Regions from separate parts of the Aerococcus loyolae genome, predicted to be linked through region 1. Evidence: riboswitches for the same ligand, from Rfam matches in the RefSeq annotation. Region 1 holds a riboswitch; the other holds the start of a gene.
What was found. A riboswitch is a leader RNA that binds a small molecule or an ion and turns the genes downstream of it on or off. The one in region 1 is predicted to bind thiamine pyrophosphate.
Positions count from the first base shown of each region.

Region 2: linked by a shared signal. The riboswitch ahead of thiT (energy-coupled thiamine transporter ThiT) and the one ahead of CJ190_RS00325 (hydroxyethylthiazole kinase) in region 1 are both predicted to bind thiamine pyrophosphate.

Region 1 covers NZ_CP126958.1:66,100-70,096, forward strand. The annotation lists gene apf (aggregation-promoting factor) at 1-267, shown strand, start outside; gene CJ190_RS00320 (ISL3 family transposase) at 847-2,172, shown strand; TPP riboswitch at 2,450-2,548, shown strand; gene CJ190_RS00325 (hydroxyethylthiazole kinase) at 2,707-3,546, shown strand; gene thiD (bifunctional hydroxymethylpyrimidine kinase/phosphomethylpyrimidine kinase) at 3,533-3,997, shown strand, end outside.
Region 2 covers NZ_CP126958.1:456,067-460,063, reverse strand. The annotation lists gene CJ190_RS02050 (cation:proton antiporter) at 1-1,031, opposite strand, end outside; gene thiT (energy-coupled thiamine transporter ThiT) at 1,359-1,925, opposite strand; TPP riboswitch at 1,978-2,077, opposite strand; gene pyrR (bifunctional pyr operon transcriptional regulator/uracil phosphoribosyltransferase PyrR) at 2,076-2,609, opposite strand; gene CJ190_RS02035 (alpha/beta hydrolase) at 2,766-3,593, shown strand; gene CJ190_RS02030 (iron-sulfur cluster biosynthesis family protein) at 3,699-3,997, shown strand, end outside.

The DNA of each region.
Region 1 (3,997 bases):
GCACCTGCGCCTGCACCAGCTCCAGCACAAAGCGCTTACACTGGTTCTTCTTCATCCGCTAAAGAAATCATTGCTCAACGTGAATCTGGTGGTTCATACTCAGCAACTAACGGTCAATACATCGGACGTTACCAATTAAGCGCTTCTTACTTAAATGGTGACTACTCCCCAGCTAACCAAGAACGTGTGGCTGACCAATACGTAGCCGGTCGTTACGGTTCATGGGACAACGCTTTAGCATTCTGGAACGCTAACGGTTGGTACTAAGATAAAAAATTGAGAGTGTGACAAGCGCGTCAAAGAGCAATACCGCTGGAAGAAAAAGGCGTCTAAATTTTCAAAAAGGATGAGAGGACGCCGTCAAAGACTTGAATCGCTGGAAGAAAATACCATAAGCACAGAAAACTGTGCGTTGGAATTTTCTGAAGTGACTTCAAGGCTGGCGTACGAACTCAACTAGAGAATTTAGCGCCTTTTTCTGAAGCGGACGCTTGCTCTGCGCTTGGAACAGGTTTGAATAGAGTGCGACAAGCGCAAAAAGAGGGGAGACCATTGGAAGAAGTACGTAGTAAATCCTCAAAGAGGATTTGCAAGGACTTCTGAAATGGAGCTCACCTCGCGCTTGGAGCAGGTTTAAAAAGAGTGTGACAAAAGTCAAAAAACCTGAGACTTTTGTCACAGGCTCCTCAATCAACTCCGGCTCACTGGGCTGGAGTTTTTTAGGTTCTATAATATTTGGTGTTGATGGGAGCCAACGGCTCTTCATTGGCACCATTTTTTTATACACAAAAAGCCATGGAAAGCCTATACTGAAAATACAAACAAACACACAGAAAGGCGGATTCCATGACTCAATCCCATTGTATACAAAATCTCTTTAATATAAAAGATGAAAATATTGAAATTGAAGATAAAGTAGTGGAGGAAAAGAAAGGCAATATCGTTCATAAGGTTATTTTTGGGAACTTAACTAACCAACCTTCTCACTGTTCCCATTGCGGCCATATCAACGAATCACAAGCTGATATCGTTAAAAATGGTTCTTATTCAAGCGATATCTTACTAACAACCATTAATGATGGGCAACCCGTTACTTTGCGTCTTAAAAAGCAACGTTTCTTTTGTAAACACTGCCAAAGGACTTTTAATGCTAAAACTCCCATAGTCACTGCTAATTGTTATATTTCTAACACGCTAAAAAATGCAATCACTTTTGCTCTCAGTGAGACGATAGCGATGACTCTTATTGGTAAACAACACAATGTTTCCGTATCGACGGTGATTCGACTTCTAGAAGAAAGAGGAAAAGCATTACTTCCTAAATTTAATTATTTGCCCCAGTACCTTTCTTTTGATGAATTTAAATCAGTGAAAAATGTCAGTGGTGCGATGAGCTTTATTTTTATTGATCCAGTGAACCATCGGTTAATTGATATTGTTGAAAATCGACAAAAGAGCGAATTAATCCACTACTTTATGCGTTTTTCTTACCAAAGTCGTCAAGCCGTCAAAATCGTTACAATTGATATGTATAGCCCGTATATCGAAGTCATCCGCGCTTGTTTTCCCAATGCAAAAATTCTATTTGACCGTTTTCATGTCATTCAACATCTCAATTTGGCCATCAATTCCGTACGTATTCAGCTAATGAATCAGATTCGCTATCAATCACCACGTGATTATCGCAAATTAAAGCAGCTATGGAAGTTGCCTTTAAAAAATGAATGGGAACTTGACTTTAAAAACTTATATACTCATCGACTTTTTGACGGTCTCGTTTCAGAACAGATGATTGTTGATTACCTCACCAATTTATCTCCCGAATTATCGCGCACCTATACTTACGTTAATCGCCTAAAATATAGTATTTATACCCATGATATTCAGTCCTTTAGAGACTTGCTTATTGAAGTCAAGAAATACACATTTCCACGTAGAGTACGAACCATTTTTCAAACGTTAGAAAGATATCAAGAAGGTATTTGTACAGCTTTAACGTATACTTTATCTAACGGTCCAATAGAAGGAATGAACAATAAAACGAAACTGATTAAGCGCACAGGATATGGGTATCGTCGTTTTGATCATTTAAGAATACGTATAATAATGGCCTCTCGATTGGTATGTAATGATTTTCAACCTCGGCCTCTCACTTTTTCAGAAGCAGCATAGTCTTTGTGATACTTATTCATTATTTATGATATTGCTTTCTTACTCTTTATTTTCGCCTATGGCGAAAAAACAAGAAATAAGAGGTCTTTTAATCGTCCCCATTTTTCTTTGATCGGCAAATATTAAAAAATGTCATACCAGTTCTGATATGACATTAATTATATAAATTCTCATCAACACGATTTGACAAAGAACCGTTTTTTATTTCTCCCAGCTTTCAAAGGGGGGCATAAGCGCTCGGCCTTGAATAGGTAAGCGGTTTCTGCTATAGTTAGAAAGTACTCACAAGAGGTGCTTTTGCTGAGATAGGTGGAAACCTGGACTCTTTGAACCTGAGAAAGTTAAAACTTGCGTAGGGATGTGAGAATTCAAATATCGTTATAAGGCACAGCCAAGCTTTGGCTAAACCCTAACGATAAGAAGTCCTGCAAAGTGCACTCAGTGGAGTATACTTTGCAGGGCTTTTTTTCTGTCTAGAAGTAAAAGACCTGCAGGTAAAATATGCAGTCTAAACAGAATAAGAGAGATGAGTAAATGTCTAAAAAAACAAGCATTCCCTTTGCGAAATATAGTCAGCAGGTCAAGGCCAAGGCCCCGCTGATCCAAGTCTTAAATAATTATGTCACCATCCATGATGTGGCCAATGTGATTTTGGCCAGTGGCGGGCGTCCCGTGATGACCGATAAATTACCTAATAGCCAGGATGTGGTCAAGTCGGCTGACCTTTTGCTCCTAAATGCTGCTAGCCCCAGACCTAATCAGGAATTGTTGGACCTCGCCACCACAGCAAAAAATGACCACCATCCCGTGGTCTTAGACCCAGTGGGGGTTTCAGCTATGCCGTCTAAATTAAAGCTCTGTCAGGATCTGATTGACCGGGGTCTAGTGACGGCGGTGAAGGGGAATGCTTCGGAAATTCGTAGCCTCCTCTTTGAAAAAAGCCAAGGATCTGGGGTCGACCTGGGTCCTGGAGACGAGGTGACCTTAGCTAATTTGGCTGATTTTGCTCCGGACTTTAAAGCTTATGCCCAAGAAAAAGAGATTATCCTAGCCATGTCAGGTCCGATTGACTTAGTGACTGACGGCGAACGGCTGGCAATCATTAAAAATGGTCACCCCTGGATGGCCTCCTATACGGGATCAGGTTGCCAGTTAAGCGGCGTCCTAGCTAGCTTTTTAGCCGGTAATCCGGATGAGGATCCTTTTTACCTAGCTACAGCAGCCATGATTAGCTATGGGGTGGCGGGAGAAATCGCTGCTCAAGTGCTCCAGCCCTATGAGGGTAATGCCACTTATTCCAACCGGGTGATTGACCAGGTCTCCTTATTAGAGGCCAAAGAATTAGAAAGGAGAGCCAAGTATGACATTCAATAAAAATGATTTATTGGTCTATGCTATTACGCCCGACCGCTTTGACCATGACGACTTAATCCAGCAAGTCAAGGAGGTCTTAATGGGCGGGGCCACGATCTTACAGTTACGTTTGAAGGACCATCCCTTTAAAGACCAGGAAGAAAAGCTGGAATTGACTAAAAGAATTAAAGGTCTCTGCCAAGAAGCAGGTGTGCCTTTTATTATCGACGATGACTATGAGCTGGCCCTGGCTGTGGACGCTGACGGTCTCCATGTGGGAGAAGAGGACCTGCCAGTCGACCAGGCTAGAGAACTGCTCGGCCCGGATAAAATTATCGGGGCTTCGGCTAAGAGTCTGGACACCGCTCTAAAAGCCCAAGCAGCTGGTGCAGACTATTTGGGAGTTGGTGCCCTCTATCCGACTCAATCTAAGGCCAATGCCCAAGGGACCGGTCTGACCACCTTGAGAGCG
Region 2 (3,997 bases), 390 kb from region 1:
ATAATGACTCCCATATACTTTTCCACGACTTTGGGGGCATGACTGATCTTGGCTCCCAGATAGCACCCCAAGTATTTACCTAGGGCTCTAATCAAGATATAGGCCACCATAAGCATGCCACCATCAAATAAGGCCGCTGGATTCAGGTGAATCGATAGGTTAACAATGAAAATCATTAAGGCATAAGAATGAACCGGTCCGAGATCCATTTGCAAGCTCGGAACTTTCTCAGGATCAACCACGTTCATAAAGGCACATGATCCGGCAATCCCGGCTAATAAGGACATCATCTGAGTTTCAGTGAAGACATGCCAGTTCAAATAATTATCTAAGGCATAGATGATTAGCATGGTGAACAAATAGATAAGGAAGCTTTGCTGTTTGGAAGCGCCCTTTCCTACTAATTTCCCTGCGACAACTCCGATCACTCCCCCCAAGAGAATCGGAGCTAGGATCATAATCAGTAATGACCCCAAGACAGAAGTGGAACTTTCGTTTAGAACCGCTCCAATCACCGAAACTAAGGGGAAGAAGACTATGTTAACCATCACTGAGTTAAAAGCCGTCATCGAGGGCACTGAATCAGATAAGGGACCGGAACAATCATATTGCTCCACCACTGAGACTGGAGGTGCCGGTGCAGTCGCAATAGCGATCCCCCCAAAGAGTAAAGCAGCAATGATGGGTAGACCTAGAAGGTGAAGAATAAGGGCAAAAGATCCCGTCACCACTGCAAATGTTACCACTAGGTCAGATATCCCCATGGCAAAGACTTTACTGATAGAATCCTTGATGTCACGGTAAACTAACTTATAGCCCACCATCGACCCCACTAGAATTTGCATCAGTACCATCAGTGATTGATAGACCTTGGTTGAAATTAATTCAGGGCTTAAAAGATTTAGCCCGTGCTCTCCAAGAAACATGGCCACAATCAACCAGCCAATGATGGCTGGGAATTTGATTTTCTTAGCTAGTTCTCCAGCGAAATAAGCAATAACCATTGCCAGTAAGAAACGAAGAACAAACACATTGAACACTCCTTTCCAATATTTTTACTTAAATCCTCTATTACTTATTGGTCTTTAATGCCTTCTCACTTTAGGTGAAAAGTATAGTTCATAATTTCACATACTTATCTAAAAAAATAGAGAAAGCTTTCAGCTAGGCTTTAACTTTAGTTATCCTTTTCACAAAATATTATAGCAAACGCTTTCTTATTAAAGTGTTTGCGCGCCAACAATTCCATAAAATCTTTCTTTTTTATCAAAAACAAGTCACAGCCAATAAAAAAAGACCCCCCCTCAAAGGACGTCTCAAAATAATAATTCCATCTAATCAATCGTTAAAATAGCCTTTTAATCTTCTGGGTTTAAGAGTCGGGGGGCATTATTAAATAACAAGGCCACCACTAAAGCCCCTACTAACCAGGTGAAGAAACCAGTAGGTACATTGACAATGGTCGTATACCACCATGCATTCATCCCTTCTGGCGCATAAGAAGACCAAAAGGCATAGCCGGCGAACCAATGGATAAAGTATTGGGCAACCATCCCAATAAAGGTCGCTGAAAAGATACCAATCCATAGGCCTTTTTTATCCCCTTTTAAGCTTGCACTCTTCACACGATTAGCAAAGACTCCAGTTAGACCGGCTAACATAAAGGCGAAGAAGTATTCAAGGAAGACTTGGAAGGGCGTTAGAATCGTGGCTTGACCAGTGATTAATTGCAAGAGCCCAAATAGAAAGCCGGCAGCAAAACCGCTCTTTATCCCCCGTCTTAAGGAGATCAAGTAAATAGGAATAACTCCTAAGTTCACCCCAATACCGACTCCATTGGTTGTCGGTAAAAGACCTAATAAATATGCCAATACCGCTACCATAGCAATTTCCAATAAAATCCTTACTTGTTTACTTTGTCCCATAATAATTAAATCCTTTCTTAGCACAAAAACAGGTAAGAGAAAATGCCTCTTACCTGTTTTTCGTGCACTTTCTTCCGCTAGTATTACCTAGTCTCAAGTTCAAAGGGTCTGTAAATTACATCTCAGCCATAAAGGCTCCCCTAGTACCAATTATTTAATTATATATACTGCATCCTTACTGTCGAGTTCCCGCATCTTCACCCGAATTTTCTCTTGCCGGGAAGTGGGAATATTTTTACCAACAATATCCGCTCGAATCGGTAATTCCCGGTGGCCCCGGTCAATGAGCGTCACTAAAGAGATCTTACTTGGGCGCCCATGATCCATCAAGGCATCCATGGTCGCCCGAATGGTCCGACCGGTCATGAGCACATCATCACAGATAAAGATATGTTTACCATTCACATCAAAATCCAGCTGGGATAAGTCTTTGATCAGCTTATCCTTTTCCTGGTCGAGGTCATCACGATAAGCGCGGACGTCTAATTCCCCATAAAAGACATCAGCCTCTTCTAACTGGTTGATGCGGTCCTTAATCCGGTTAGCAATAATGGCTCCCCGGGTTTTAATCCCCACGATGGCTAAATTAGCGGTACCATGGTTGCGTTCCAAAATCTCATAACTCATTCGCGTTAAGGCGCGCTTCATTTCTGCTTCGTTGAGAAGCTCGACTTCTGTTGCCAAGGCATCTCCCCCTTATCCTTTATTCTACTCATCATTGTAGCGAAATATTGTGAAGTCTGCAATTATTTCTTAACCTTGACCATCGTCAGGGGGGATTGCGCTTGCTTAATCCCCCAGGGTCAAGTATGCTTATAGCACATTAAGCGGAGGTAAATCATGTTAAATGCCGATTATTATTATCTAAAAATGAAAACCCACTACTTAAGCTTGCCCTATTCCGGCAAGAAGCGGCGGGTACGGGTCCTACTCCCTAAAAATTACCAGCAGGAATCCGTCTCCTACCCGGTCGTTTATATGCATGACGGACAAAATGTTTTTTATAGTAAGGAGTCTTTCCTCGGTTATTCCTGGAAGGTCATCCCCACCCTCAAGCGTAACCCCGATTTACCCAAGATGATTGTGGTCGGCATTGACAACGACCCTCAAACTCGGGCGGATGATTATAATGCTTGGAGCTTCGAAAACCCTAGCGACCCTAAGGAAAGACCCTTAGGCGGCTTAGGCAATGATTTTAGTGACTTCATCATGAAGGTGGTTAAACCCTTTATCGATACTACCTATCGGACTAAAACCGATAAAAAGCATACGGCCATGATTGGGTCTTCTTTTGGAGCCAATATCACCGCCTATATGGGGGTTAAATATGCCGATCAAATTGGCCGCTTGGGAATTTTTTCCCTAGCCCAGTGGATAGTCCAAGAACCCTTTGACCGCTATCTCAAGTCACAAGACTTAGACCCCGAGCAAAAAATCTACCTCCAAGTCGGCACCAAAGAAGGCGATGATACCGACCGTCTCTTTATCCCAGGCAATATGGCCCAAGCCTATATCGACGCTTCCCTCCACTACCAGGCCTTGCTTATAGCAGGAGGTATCCCGGTAGAAAATATTGACTTCAACATCTATGTGGATGAAGAGCATAATGAATTTTACTGGGCCAAACACCTCCCCGACTGCCTCCGCTTTCTCAGTAGCGGCTGGTGAAGGTATGAAAACGTTTTAAAAATTATTTTTAGGCTTTTCCGACTAAACTGCTCACAAATTCTGATATAATCATCCTTATAAGAGTTGTTGTGAGGAGGATATGCCATGAAGTTATTTTTCACCCAGAAAGCCATACAACAGTTACAAAGCTTAGATCGTTTCCATAATATTTGCCTAACAACTTCCGATGAAACCGGTCATACCAGCCACCGAGCCTATCGTAGTCTCGTCTTACAAACCAATGCGCCGAGTTTTGAAGGCTTTGATGAGGTCCTTGAAACGCATATTGGTCAAATCCATGTCACAACACAAGCTCTCAGCATGTTAGGTAATGATAACCGGATCGATTTTGATGAATTCCGGCAAGTTTTTGTCCTCTTAACTGACGATCAAATGGTCGATGA